Regions from separate parts of the Rhodonellum sp. genome, predicted to be linked through region 1. Evidence: riboswitches for the same ligand, from Rfam matches in the RefSeq annotation. Region 1 holds a riboswitch; the other holds the start of a gene.
The links. A riboswitch is a leader RNA that binds a small molecule or an ion and turns the genes downstream of it on or off. The one in region 1 is predicted to bind thiamine pyrophosphate.

Region 1 (6,538 bases):
ACCCTTCGGAATTCAATCATTTTCTTTAGCCAAAGACAAACGACTATGTTTATGATTCCGGGGATTAAAATCCCCGGTTAAGAATTCTGGCATCGCTACGCGATTTGAAAAAGCGATACAGTCATCTGCAAAAGCCGTAGGCTTGGGTCAAGTCTTAAACCCATAATTCATTGTGGGTAATGCCGAACACCCTATAGGAGTCAAAGTGCCATCGGCACGACCGAAACATCCATGATCTCGAAAAGTAAGACCAAACGCACAGATAAAAAAACCGTTTGACCGAATGACAATAGGCGGAAAGCCATAAAAAAAAGCCAGTAAATCGGAAGATTTACTGGCTTTTGGCACGCTATTGATGCAGTCGGGGTGGCAGGATTCGAACCTACGACCTCCTCGTCCCAAACGAGGCGCGATACCGGGCTACGCTACACCCCGATCAATAGTGCAGTGAAGTAAAATAAGCTTTGTCTTTTGGACGCTTGCTGTTTTTGCTTCAAGGCGATACAAAAGTAGTAAAATAATCGGAATTCAAAACATGCCCCTCCCGCAATTTATCCCCAATCCCAAAATTTCCATCCCTAATCACTGACAATCAAATCATTAATTTTCAAGGAATGTTCACATGGGGGAGTTTCGTGCTCGGTAGACCGTTCAATATACAAAGCATAGCTTACCAAGCAGTTTGCGATAAATACCAAATACGCTATACCAAATACGAAGTATGGAGTATGTGGTATGTGGTATTTCGTGCTCAGCACACCGTACCACATACTCTTCCCTATCCAGCACTAAACACCATTCAACTTCCACGTTCTGCGAAAACATCGAGCATCGGCTGCTCGTATTTCTTCTCACGGTACTCGTCTGGACTCATGATGGGGATTCCCTTGATGATGGGGTAGACGCGCTTGCAGGTTTTGCAATGCAGGATTCCCTCCAGTACATTTCCGCTCAAATCCTGCGACAGGATCGTCAGATCAAGCTCGTCCTTGTCAAAGGGGCAACATAGTTTAGCAATCGTTTCCATTCTCATAGTTTTCTGGTTTTATGACCCGAATGATGCATTCCATTTCCAAATTGTGCTGTGAAGCAATTTCAGGCTGAAATGGAATTGCATGTGTCAGGGGTTTAAATGTGTGAGATATGCCGAAATGGCTTTTTCCGGTGCGGCAGCACGCATGATGCCCGACACCACGGCAATCCCGTCAAAGGACAATTTCTTCAATTCGTTTAAGTTTTCCGGCCTGATGCCTCCTGCCAAAAATATCGGCATGGCGGTCATTTCCCGGGCTTTTTGGATGGTCTCCGGGAGGACCAGTTCGCAACTGTTGCTGGTCTGGGAGGGGAATATCGAGCAGAAGGAAATATAATCGACTCCGTTTCCATCTGCCCAAGCCACGGTCGACAGCTCATTTCCGCAGGTGATGCCCACCAAAAACGGCCGTTTGATACAGGACCTTACCGAAGCAAGATGGTCCGGCACCTGGTCAAAGTGGACCCCGTCAAAGGCATGCTGCGCGAGCAATTCCCAGCGGTTGTTGATCAGCACGGGGACATTTTTTTCCTGGCAAAGGACGATCACCTTCTCGAGCAGGGCTTCGGGATGCCCATCATCGGGGAAATTGTCCCAGACCTGGACCGCCGCGATGGGGGAGGCAAGCACGATCCGGAGTTTTTCCAATAGCAGCGCTTCCTCCATCGCAGGATCGATGACCAGGTAGAGGCCCCCCTTTATTTGTCGCCTTAGGTCCATCCTTTTTCCATTGCGGTAAAAAATGCCGCCCAATACGGGTCGGTTTCCATATACGGCATTTCACTTTCCTGTTCCCCTTCGGCCAATTGGATCCCGTAGGCTTTTTCCCGGATCTCGCCCACACAGCTGCAGGCGATCCCTGCCAAGTGCAGACGTTCCATGACGGCCGCCGCATGCGCAGGTTTGCAGGTGATGATCATCGCGCCGGCCCCGACGCTGTGGTAGGGGTCGATCGAAAACAGGGAGCAGATCTTTCCGGTCACTTCCCCCAGGGGGATTTTGCCTTTGTCCACCCTTGCCCCATGGCCGGAAGCGCTGGCCATCTCGTAGATCGCACCCAATACGCCTCCCTCGGTGACATCATGCATCGCCGTCACTTCGGCTCTCCCGCTTTCCCCGCCAACAGCCGCCAAGGCATCGGGCAGGGAGGAGGTTTGGTAAAAGAGCGCACAGGCACTTTCGTGGACTTCCTTGCCGTAGGCCGCGATGACCGTTTCCGGGAAACTCAGTGCCAGGATGGCCGCCGAGGAAATGGCGCATTCCTTCGTGACCAAGATGACATCCCCAATGCCTGCTTTCTTGCTGGTCAGGACCTGATCCGCGGGAGCGATGGTGAAGAGCGTCACCCCACCGGCAATGGTGGAATGCTGATCGGCGATAAATCCCGTATGGCCGCCCGTGATCGCAAGCCCGATTTCCTCGGAAAACCGGTGCACATGTTCCCAATAGCTGCCGAAATCCTCCTTGGAGAAGGTCCCGGGAAGGTTGAGCACAAACTGCCCATACATCGGCGCAAATCCTGTTGTCGCAATGTCGTTTGCCGCCAAGTGAACCGACAGCCAGGCCGATTTCTCCAAACCCAGGGAAGGAATCAGGGAGAGGGGATCGCTGGTGGCCGCCATCGCCATTCCCCCCGGCAGGGCCACCACGGAGACATCCACGCCGAATTGTGGTCCGGTAAGGACTTCCTTTCTGGATTTTCCGCATTGCTGCGCGATCACGCCTGCGATAAGGCTTTGGTCTATTTTTCCAAGTTTTGCTTCCATCAGTCCACGTCGTTGAATTTGATGTACAAACCGAAAAAATCCCCGTAGGGTAGGCTCCATTGCTGGACCGGGAACCATTTTGGCAATCCCGTGCAGGACCATTCGATGGAGTAGGAGCGGCCCTCCAAGGCGGTATCGATGATGGCAATCAGTTTTTGGGGCGTGTAGAAGGTGGCGGTGACATAAAAGGGGTTTTTCCCGAACAACTGTTGCACCCGTCTCCGCAGTACCTTCGGGGAATTCCGGTTCATCATCCCCATGCCAATCCCGTATTTGCCCACCCGGGCAGCTTCCCGGATCACTTTCACGGGATCCTTGTAGTACTCGAAAGTGGTGATAAAGGCCATGGCATCGAAGGAATGGTCCTTGAAAGGCATGTAATGCGAATCCGCCATGACCAAGTCCCCGTCAAACAGGTCCACGGCCTGGGAAAGCATCAGGGGCGAAATGTCCCCGCCCGTGGCTTCGATCCCGATTTCCTTCCACCAGCGGGTAAACCGGGTGGTACCGCAACCAAATTCCAGCAGCGTTTTTATCCGTTTGTCCTTGGAAACCAATTGTTCCATGACCTTTTTCTGCCAGATCTCCGCGCGTTTGTAGCGCCCCTCGTACCATTGCTCATAGGGATCGGTATGTTCCCGGTTAAAAAACCATTCCGGTCGGTTTTGCCAGTTTTGCTGGGTTTTGGGGATCAGTTCAAATGTTGATTTTTCCAGTTCCATTTTGTTTTTCAGGTTAAAGGCGAAACCCGTGTTATGCATTGCCAATTCCATTAAAGGATAAAATTCTTTAATGCATATTCGGGCGAAACAAAAAACGCCAACCGATGGGAGTGACCAAAAGGGTGGCGTACAAAATGGAATATTTTATAAAGCATCCCTCCGTTGGCATTATCCAAATCAGGTGTTCGGGTATCGTCTCAGCCCAACTTTCGTCAGGCACCCCGTGCGTTTCTATCCCCGAAACTAATCAAAATCCCAGAAAATCTATACTCCATGCCATTTTGTTTTCAAAATCCACTGTTTCCCCACCGTCCCTTTCCCTCATCCAACACTTCCAACTTCCCGCTTCCTAATTCAAACCTCCCCTCCGTCTCCTGTCTCCCGTCTTCCGTCCAAACTTCCAACTTCCCGCCCGTTCCCTGTCTTCCGTCTCCCGTCTCCCGTCCAAAACTTCCCACTTCCCACTTCCCAACTTCCTCCGCCTCCCATCCAACATTCCACCTTCCGTCTCCGGACCATAATACCGTCTCCCGTCTCCTGTCTCCCGTCCAAAACTTCCAACTCCCCACTTCCCACTTCAAACCTTCCTCCCCCTTCCCAAACTTTTTCCCCCACATTCCTTGCTAATATCCACCATCGGACTAAATTTGTCACCACAGAGTAATTTTCTTACTCATCCCGCTAAGCACAAACGTGACCGAAGGGGCGAAGCTGGGGGGAGTGATTCCAAATAGCTTTCAATCACCCAAACCCTGATTTTACGGAAGAAAAAAACGTTAAAAAAGGGGGGCTTGGTATTTAAATCCACAATAAGTTTTAACAACACTCAAAAAATTTACTTCAAATTCACTCGACTGAGTACTTTTCTATCAATTTTATACATCTTCTGAGGGGTAGAAAAGTTCCAATAGAATTGTAATGAGGTAAATCCATTTTTATTGAAGGCTGCTGTGAAACCAAAAAAATTAAATCCTTTTTCTACTTTAAATCTTTTCAAGAACTAATGGTTTTAAGAAATACTTTTATGAAGTACAAAAAAGTAGAAAATATTTGGATATGATTCCGCTAAAATCTCCGAAAATGTATTTTAGAAGAAATATTACTAGCATTAATTCAAATAAGGCATTTCCATATTTTTAATAATGGTATGGAAATTCTGATAGAGGGAAAAATAGTAAAGGGCAGAGGGAAAGGAGTGAATGTTGTTGGCAAAATTAATGAAAAACTAGAGTCAAAAAAAATTAGATTTTTCCAAGGAACTTTGAATATCGTTTCTACTAAACCATTTTTTTTCGATGTAGACAAAGCAGATTTCATTCTTTTTAAAAACTTTTATTTTTATAAGGTTAAAATTGAAAATGTTGAATGCTATGTCTATAGATGGTTAAAATGTCCCGGCCATGTATTTGAGGTATTATCAGAATGTTACTTGAAAGAAGAATTAAAGTTGAAAGATAATCAGACTGTTTCAATTACTATTTGCAAATCATTTCGTGAAAAATTTAAAATTTCCAGATACTTATTTTGGTGGATATTTTGGGAAAAAAGAACTCATTTATATTACAAATTTGATCTATATGAAAAATTTGTTGGTAGAGTAATAGATTTAAAATATAAATATATAAAGACCATTATAGTTCGGTTATTTTAAAAGTAATTATACGATTAATATTAGTAATTATTAAAAATAAATCAGCTTATTTTTTAATAATTAAACTGATTATAAATCAATAGAGTATAAATATTTTTATTGATTTTCTGATTTCAGGACGGTAATTATACATGCTTTTCAATTCATTCACTTTTATATTTTTCCTTCCAATAGTATTTACACTCTATTGGTTTGCATTTCAAAAGAATCTTAAAGTTCAAAATGCTTTCTTGCTGTTCACAAGCTACGTGTTCTATGGCTGGTGGGATTGGAGGTTTTTGGGTTTGATTGTATTGAGTTCGGCTGTGGATTACTGGTGCGGATTGCGAATGTCGGAAGACAAGCATTCAGAGCCTACCGTAAAAAAGGAGGGGCTGAAAAGTTGGTTTTATGGTAAGAAAAAATATCTGGGAATCAGCCTTTTGGTCAATCTTGGGATGCTTGCCTTCTTCAAGTATTTCAATTTCTTCATTGACTCCACTACCGATTTTATTCAAATGATGGGTTTTCAAGCCCATCAGGAGACCCTCCAAATCATCCTTCCGGTAGGCATCAGTTTTTACACCTTTCAAACGCTGAGCTATTCCATTGATGTTTATAAAGGAAAAATAGAGGCAACCAAAGATCCAATAGCATTCTTCACCTTTGTCGCCTTTTTCCCTCAATTGGTGGCAGGTCCAATCGAAAGGGCATCCAATCTGCTTCCTCAGTTTTTCAAAAGAAGGGAATTCCAATATCGGCAAGGTTCCACAGCGATGAAGCTCATTCTGTGGGGACTGTTCAAGAAGATGGTCATCGCAGACAACTGTGCCTTGGTAGTCAATCCTATTTTCGAAAATTATCAGACAGCCTCAGGTTTGGAATTGATTATGGGAGCAGTGCTGTTTTCCTTTCAGATATATGGGGATTTTAGCGGTTATTCGGATATCGCCATTGGGGTGGCGCTATTGCTTGGGTTTAAGTTGATGGTCAATTTTCGAACACCTTATTTCGCCAGAGACATTGCCGAATTCTGGCGAAGATGGCATATATCCCTATCCACCTGGTTTCGGGATTACCTATACATTCCACTGGGAGGAAGCAGGGTTTCAACAGCCAAAGCGATTCGGAATATCTTTATTGTTTTTCTAGTCTCCGGCTTCTGGCATGGAGCTAATTGGACCTTTATCGCCTGGGGAGGCATTCATGCAGCGATGTTTATTCCGATTTTCTTGATTGGGAAGAATAGGGTACATCTTGATGAGGGGGACCATTTAATTCCAAGCTTCAAAGAGATTCTTCAAATGGGCTCTACCTTTCTAATGGTCTGCATTGCCTGGGTGTTTTTCAGGTCCGATTCTATTTGGGATGCATGGGGGTACTTAAG
Region 2 (7,824 bases), on a different contig from region 1:
AACAGAGGATGGTTTGGAGGAAAAATGCATCGGTTCCATTGCGGAACTCAATGCAGAGATCGCCATTTCCGTCGAAAAGGGATTTATGGCCGCCAATCCTTATGCGGGAAAAGAAATCGACCTGCACAGACCTTTTGTGGACGACGTGATCATGGTCTCTTCCAAGGGAGAAAAAATGAAACGTGAACTGGACTTGATTGATGTCTGGTTCGATTCAGGCGCCATGCCCTATGCGCAATGGCATTATCCTTTCGAAAACGAGGAAATCTTCAAGGCCAACTATCCTGCCGACTTCATTGCCGAAGGCGTCGATCAAACCAGGGGATGGTTCTTTACCTTGCACACCATTTCGGTGATGTTGTTTGATCGCGTGGCTTTCAAAAATGTCATTGCCAACGGTTTGGTATTGGACAAAAACGGCAACAAGATGTCCAAACGTCTTGGAAATGCCGTCGATCCCTTCAAGGCCCTCAAACAATACGGTCCCGATGCACTGAGGTGGTACATGCTCAGCAATGCCAACCCTTGGGACAACCTGAAATTCAATGAGGAAGGTGTCACCGAGGTACAGAGAAGGTTCTTCGGTACACTTCAAAACACATACAACTTCTTTGCCCTCTATGCCAATTTGGATCATTTCATCTATCAGGAGGACAAGAAAACTGCAGTGACCGATCGGCCTGAACTGGATCAATGGATCATTTCCAAACTGCAATCTTTGATTTCAGAAGTGGAATCCTCAATGGACAATTACGATGTGACCAAAGCCACTCGGACCATCATGAATTTCACCGTGGACCATCTGTCCAACTGGTATGTGCGATTGGCCAGAAAACGTTTTTGGAGAGGGGAAATGAATGCAGACAAACAAGCTGCGTACGAAACCCTTCATGAATGCCTCATGACTTTGACGCAGCTCATGTCCTCCTTTGCCCCTTTCTACTCGGACTGGTTGTTCAAGAACCTGACCCAGGGAGCTAAAAAATCAGGTCAGGACATTGCAGAATCCATCCATTTGAGCGATTGGAAATCCGCGGACCAAAGCTTGATCAATGCAGATGGCGAAGCGAGCATGCAAATGGCCCAAGAGATTTCTTCTTTGGTCCATTCCTTGAGAAAAAAGGAAAAACTAAAGGTGAGACAGCCTTTGCAAAAAATCCTGATCCCGGTATTGAGCGAAAAAATCAAAACCCAGATCCAACAGGTGGAAGATTTGATCCTGTCTGAAGTGAACATCAAGCATATTGAATACATAGACGACACTTCCGGCATCGTCGTGAAAAGCGTCAAACCCAATTTTGCTTTGCTGGGAAAACGCTTTGGACCAAAATTGAAAGCAGTTTCTGCAATCATCAATGCTTGGGGCAAGGAAGAAATTTCGCAAATAGAGAAAAACGGGGTTTTGGAAATGGCTCTGGAGGGAGAAACAGTCTCCTTGACCTTGGAAGATGTCTTGATTTCCTCGCAGGATATCCCAGGCTGGTCGGTTGCTTCCAGTGATGGATTGACTGTGGCTTTGGATGTAACCTTGACAGATGAATTGAAGCAGGAAGGAATCGCAAGGGACTTGGTCAACAGAATCCAGAATCTAAGAAAGGACATGGGGCTTGAAGTGCAGGACAAAATCACCATCAAAATCGCAAAACACGATGATTTGGTGAATGCAGCACTTGATAACTTTGCGCTTTACATCAAGACAGAAACGCAGGCTTTGTCCTTGGAGGTAAACGGCACAGTATCGGATGCCATACAATTGGATATGGACGATTTTGAATTGTCCGTGAAGGTCGAAAAGGCGTAAGACATTAATATTTCAGTCAAGAATTCGCGTATTGTTTAAAAAATTCTTAAATCTGTACCCTTCAAGCGCAACACATGAGGTATTTAAAATATTTTGGTATTTCCTTACTCATCATTATCATTGACCAAGCGGTGAAGATGTTGGTCCATTATGAGATGGATTTCGGCACTCCGGGGCAGATCAAGGTCTTTGGTGACTGGTTCAAATTGCACTATACGACCAACCCTGGCATGGCCTTCGGGATGCAGTTGGGGTCTGAATACGGAAAAATGATTCTGACCTCATTCAGGTTGATTGCCATGTTCGGGATCGGATATTATCTGTATTATCTGATCAAAAAAAGAGTCCATTCCGGATATATCTTTTGTATCTCGATGATTCTCGGTGGTGCCATCGGCAACCTGATCGACAGTGTCTTTTACGGAGTTTGGTTGAACAATGCACCCTACAATGCCCCCACACCTTGGTTTCATGGGCAGGTAATCGATATGTTTTACATTGATATTTGGGAGGGTTTTATCCCCGAATGGATCCCGATTTGGGGTGGAAGTTACACTGCCCTTTGGCCAATTTTCAACATTGCGGATGCTTCCATTTTCGTCGGTGTGGCCATCATCCTGATTTTCCAGGGACGTTTTTTCAAAGAGGAAAATGAAAATTCGGATAAAAAATCACTCGAAGAAGATGAGATTCAAAGACAGTTTATAGAGGATAAAAACTAAGTCCAATATTCTGAACTTGGAAAAAAATACCCGGCCAAAGTGTCGGGTATTTTTGTTTTAAAAACAGCTTTAATGAATTTTCTCTTGAAAATATTACCCAAAAACTATTTTTTCATTCCAGAACAACCAAGATAATTCAAAAAAAATCGCTTTAATTCGCCACATGGATTGGCAATGGATTATAGAAGAATTGAAATCAGGTTTGGCCCAAATGACCTGGTTGGAAGGAGTGGCTGTTTTTTTTGGAATCTCCAGCGTATTTTATTCCATCAAGAAAAAAATCCTTGTATTCCCTACCGGGATGATAAGCACCTTGATCTATGTTTATATTTGCCTAAAATTCAAACTGTATGCGGATATGGGCATCAATGCCTACTATTTCGGGATGTCCATTTATGGATGGTATCTCTGGAGCAGACCGCAGAATGGAAAGGAGGAACTGAAGGTCACCTGGCTGGACAAGGGCGGCATCATCCGTTCGGTGCTGCTGTTATTGGGATCCTATTTGGTTCTCTATTTGGTTTTGGCCAATTTCACGGACAGTGATGTGCCCTATTGGGATTCCTTCACCACCTCTACGGCCTTTGTAGGCATGTGGCTGATGGCCAAAAAGAAAGTGGAAAACTGGATTGCTTGGATCATTACGGACATCGCTTCGGTCCCACTGTATCTTTACAAAGGATTGCTGCTGACCTCCTTCCAATTTTTGTTTTTTACCGTTCTGGCCATCATTGGTTTGGTGAGTTGGATCAAAGCAACCAAAACCGATGGAGAAACCACTTAAAAAAATCGTAATCCTTGGCCCCGAATCCACGGGCAAAAGCACCTTGACCCAATCTTTGGCGGAACATTTCTCAGCGCCTTGGGTAAGGGAATACGCAAGGGAATATCTGAAAAGCTTGGATAGGCCATACGACTATCCCGACCTCTTGGAAATCGCCAAAGGACAGATCGCCTTGGAAAAAGAGATGGAATCCAGAGCGGAAAACTTTCTGTTTTGCGACACCAACCTCTTGGTGATTGAGGTTTGGAGCCAACACAAATTCGGGAAAACCGATCAATGGATTCTCGAAACTCTCCAAAAAAGGGAATATGATTTTATTCTTCTGACCGACATTGACATCCCTTGGCAGGATGATCCCCAAAGGGAACATCCCGAACCGAAAATGAGACAATACTTTTTCGATCTCTATTTTCAAAAAATTGAAGCCTCAAAAATCCCATTTGCTGTGGTATCGGGACCTCCCGAAAAAAGATTTGCACTCGCTCTGGAAAAAATACAAAACCTTCTGTCTTAAAAGATGTTAATTTGCTACATGTCAATTTGATAGAATGACACATCTTCCACTTATTCCTCCATTTCAATGATTTATTTTGAACGATTCAAATCCTAAATTCCTTATATTTGTTCAAGTGCTCTCAGTCACCCAGCTGTTGGTCCAAAAAATTTACACCATTCCATAAATATCAAATGGCAATCCCAAGATTCAATACTGCTACTACTTTCCATGCAGATCTTAAAACCCGAATAAAAAACTATTTCTCTGAATCAGGAACAAAACCTACAGGCGACTCCGGCTTATATTTGAAAGCGATCATTTTGGTCGTTGCTTATATTGCGGTATATGCGCACCTGGTTTTCTTCACTCCCCATTGGACTTTGGCCGTATTGGAGTGTATCCTGTTGGGAGGACTCGCATCTGGAATTGGCTTCAATGTCATGCACGATGGCGCCCATGGAAGCTTTAGCAAAAAGGGCTGGATCAATGAACTCGCAGGCGTTTCCATCAATTTCCTTGGTGCGAATGTTTTTATGTGGAAAACGAAGCACAATGTCGTCCACCATTCCTTCACCAACATCGATGAGGTCGATGACGACATGAATGCAAGGCCTTTTTTGAGACTTTGCCCAAACCAAAAGCACCTTAAAATCCACAAATACCAGCATTACTATTTCCTTTTTGTGTATTCTTTATTGTACCTCTACTGGGTTTTTGTCACGGATTACAAAAAATATGTCACTCAAAAAGTGGGGATCATGCCGATCCAAAAAATGACTTGGAAAGACCATGTTTCCTTCTGGAGCTTTAAATTGACCCACTTGATCTTGTTCATCTTTATCCCGATCTATTTTGTGGGGGTCATTCCATGGTTGATCGGCTTCCTTATTTTTGGTTTTTCCACAGGCATTTTCCTGAGTACGGTATTCCAACTTGCGCATTCGGTGGAAGAAGCCTCTTTTCCACTTCCTGATAAGGTAACGAATAAGCTTGAGGACGACTGGGCAGTCCATCAATTGAAGACAACTTCAAATTTTGCCACGAAAAATAAAGTCCTTTCTTGGATGATCGGTGGTTTGAACTTTCAGATTGAACACCATTTGTTTCCAAATGTATCCCACATCCATTATCCTGCCATCAGCAAAATCATCAAGGAAACCTGTCGGGAATACAACATCCCCTATTTGGAACATGAAAAAATGAGATGGGCTTTTGCCTCACATGTGCACCATTTGAAAGCCCTTGGACATAAATAGAAATCAAGCCAAAATCCATTCACGGATGAAATCAATATTAAAAAAAAAGTAAGCTCCCGATGGGGCTTACTTTTTTTTGCCCCTTAAAAAAGGTTTTTATTTCCCCACCAAAGTTTGCGTTCTCTCAATTCATCAAGGATTAAAAAGGATGGATTAAAAAGATTTTTTTTTGCAATAATGGGCAGGACATAGTACCTTCGTAACTTAGATCATTAGGGGTGCCTTAATAATACGGGCTGAGATCATACCCATAATACCTGATCCGGGTAATGCCGGCGAAGGGAAATGAGTAACCAATACAGAAGTAATTGTCACGAAGAAGAAAGCATTGAAGGGAGGAAAATCCCCTTGATCCGTGTGCCTTCATTTTTTGTGCCGGTGATTTTTGTATAGGTCAAGGGTAAACATAAAAAGGAAATCCCCCTTGATTTCCCCAAGTTTAACCACACCGCAATAGCGGTAAATATCTTATCAATACCATGAAAAAATTGACAACGACATTGGCCATTTGGCTGGTGGGGTTTGTGGCTGTATATGCTCAAACCAAAGTGAGCGGAAGTATCAAGGATTCCGCCACTGGAGAAGTATTGGTCGGTGCCAATGTATTTCTGGAAGGCACCGGAAGAGGAACCACCTCAGACCGAGAGGGAAAGTTTGAAATCAAAAACGTCCCGGAAGGATCCTATTCCCTAAAAGCATCCTTTATCGGTTTTGAGAGTTTTTCCCAGAAAATCGAAATGCCATTGTCCGAAACATTGGAAATCGGCTTGGTTCCTACCAACCTATACACGGAGGAATTCATCGTCTATGCCACCAGAGCTTCCGAAACCACACCCACTACTTTCAAAAACGTATCCAAGGAGGACATCAGCAAATTGAATTTGGGACAGGATCTCCCGATGCTCCTCAATTTTACGCCTTCTGTGGTGAGTTTCTCAGATGCAGGAGCAGGAGTAGGGTATACCGGACTTCGGATCCGTGGCTCCGATCAATCCCGGATCAATGTCACCGTCAACGGAATCCCGATGAACGATGCGGAATCACACGGGGTATTTTGGGTAAACATGCCCGATTTTGCCTCCTCTGTGGACAATATCCAAATCCAAAGGGGAGTGGGCACTTCTACCAATGGTGCGGCCACCTTCGGGGCAAGTCTCAATATTCAAACTGATACCCGCCGAGACGAAGCTTATGCCGAAGTGGACAATTCCTTTGGCTCTTTCAACACCAGAAGACATACTGTTAAGGCCGGAACGGGACTATTGAATAACAAATGGGCAGTGGATGCAAGGCTTTCCCGGATCAGTTCCGACGGATATATTGACCGTGCATCATCTGACCTGAAATCCTACTTTGTTTCAGGAGGGTATTATGGCGAAAACCATGTCTTTAAGCTCAACGTTTTTTCCGGTGCAGAAAAAACCTATCAGGCTTGGGAAGGCGTTCCTGAAAATCTATTGGAAACCAACAGGACTTTCAACCTTTACACCTACGACAACCAGACCGACAATTACCAGCAAGACCACTATCAATTCATCTACGCAGGTAAATTTGGCAACAACTGGAAGGCCAATGCCGCACTCCATTATACCTATGGTAGGGGATATTATGAACAATTCCGGGAAAACGATCGCCTGACTAGATATGGATTGGCACCGATCGTCATCGGCGAAACCAGCATTGCAAGAACCGATATCATCAGGAGAAGATGGCTGGACAATGATTTCTTTGGAGGAGTATTCTCCTTTAACTATTTATCCGATGATGGAAAATGGGATGTCCTCCTAGGGGGTGGTGCCAATCGCTACGATGGTGACCACTTCGGGGAAATCATCTGGATGGGCACCAGTGGATCCACCCAGATCAGGGACCGCTACTACGACAACACTGCTGTGAAAGATGACCGGAACATTTATGCAAAAGGCACTTTCGAAGCCCGAGAAAGACTGTTCCTATTTGCCGATCTCCAATTTCGGGGAATCGATTACCGCTTTACGGGCATCAACAATGACCTGCGGGACATCACCGGAGTCCAAGAATTTAGGTTTTTCAATCCAAAATTCGGGTTTTCCTACGAAGCCTCAAATGGTGCAACTTGGTATGCGTCCTATGCGGTCGCCAATCGGGAACCGGTAAGAAGGGATTTCACGGACAGCCCCTTGACCGAAACGCCAAGGCCTGAAAATCTTCAGAACATTGAAATCGGTATCCGTGCCCAAAAGGAGCGGTTTACCTACAATGCCAATTTTTATTACATGAAATATAAGGACCAATTGGTGTTGACAGGCCAGTTGAATGATGTTGGATCTTATATCCGGGAAAATGTCGCCAATTCGTATCGGGCAGGAATTGAGTTGGATGGCGCTTATCGTCTGAATTCAAAGTGGACCCTTGGCGGGAATATTGCCTTCAGCAGAAACAAAATTGCGGCATTCACCGAGTACATCGATGATTATGCGGCGGCTGACTTCAGGCAGGAAGAAATCCAATATTCAGATGTGGACATCGCCTTTTCACCGAATATGATCGGAGCGGCCATTATCGATTTCAAACCCATAAAGGATTTGGAAATCAGTTTTCTCTACAAATACGTTAGCGAACAATTTCTAGACAATACCCAGGATGCCAACAGGAAACTGGATGCCTATTGGACAGGTGACCTTAGGTTCAATTATGCCCTTAGGCCACGGTTTGTGAAAAACATGGAAGTCACTTTGTTGGTCAATAATATTTTCAATAGACTTTACGAATCCAATGGCTATACC

Region 2: another riboswitch for thiamine pyrophosphate. It lies ahead of Q7J63_RS04090 (TonB-dependent receptor); the one in region 1 lies ahead of Q7J63_RS17740 (class I SAM-dependent methyltransferase).

What each region holds. Positions count from the first base shown of each region.
Region 1 covers NZ_JAUSPP010000071.1:490-7,027, reverse strand. Annotated here, with positions in the region: tRNA gene Q7J63_RS17760 (tRNA-Pro) at 362-435, opposite strand; gene Q7J63_RS17755 (Trm112 family protein) at 800-1,027, opposite strand; gene Q7J63_RS17750 (thiamine phosphate synthase) at 1,121-1,753, opposite strand; gene Q7J63_RS17745 (AIR synthase family protein) at 1,744-2,799, opposite strand; gene Q7J63_RS17740 (class I SAM-dependent methyltransferase) at 2,799-3,521, opposite strand; TPP riboswitch at 3,659-3,755, opposite strand; gene Q7J63_RS17735 (hypothetical protein) at 3,809-4,138, opposite strand; gene Q7J63_RS17730 (DUF120 domain-containing protein) at 4,669-5,172, shown strand; gene Q7J63_RS17725 (MBOAT family protein) at 5,403-6,538, shown strand, end outside.
Region 2 covers NZ_JAUSPP010000018.1:122,205-130,028, reverse strand. Annotated here, with positions in the region: gene ileS (isoleucine--tRNA ligase) at 1-1,801, shown strand, start outside; gene Q7J63_RS04110 (lipoprotein signal peptidase) at 1,876-2,523, shown strand; gene pnuC (nicotinamide riboside transporter PnuC) at 2,687-3,307, shown strand; gene Q7J63_RS04100 (ATP-binding protein) at 3,291-3,821, shown strand; gene Q7J63_RS04095 (acyl-CoA desaturase) at 3,995-5,059, shown strand; TPP riboswitch at 5,264-5,360, shown strand; gene Q7J63_RS04090 (TonB-dependent receptor) at 5,539-7,824, shown strand, end outside.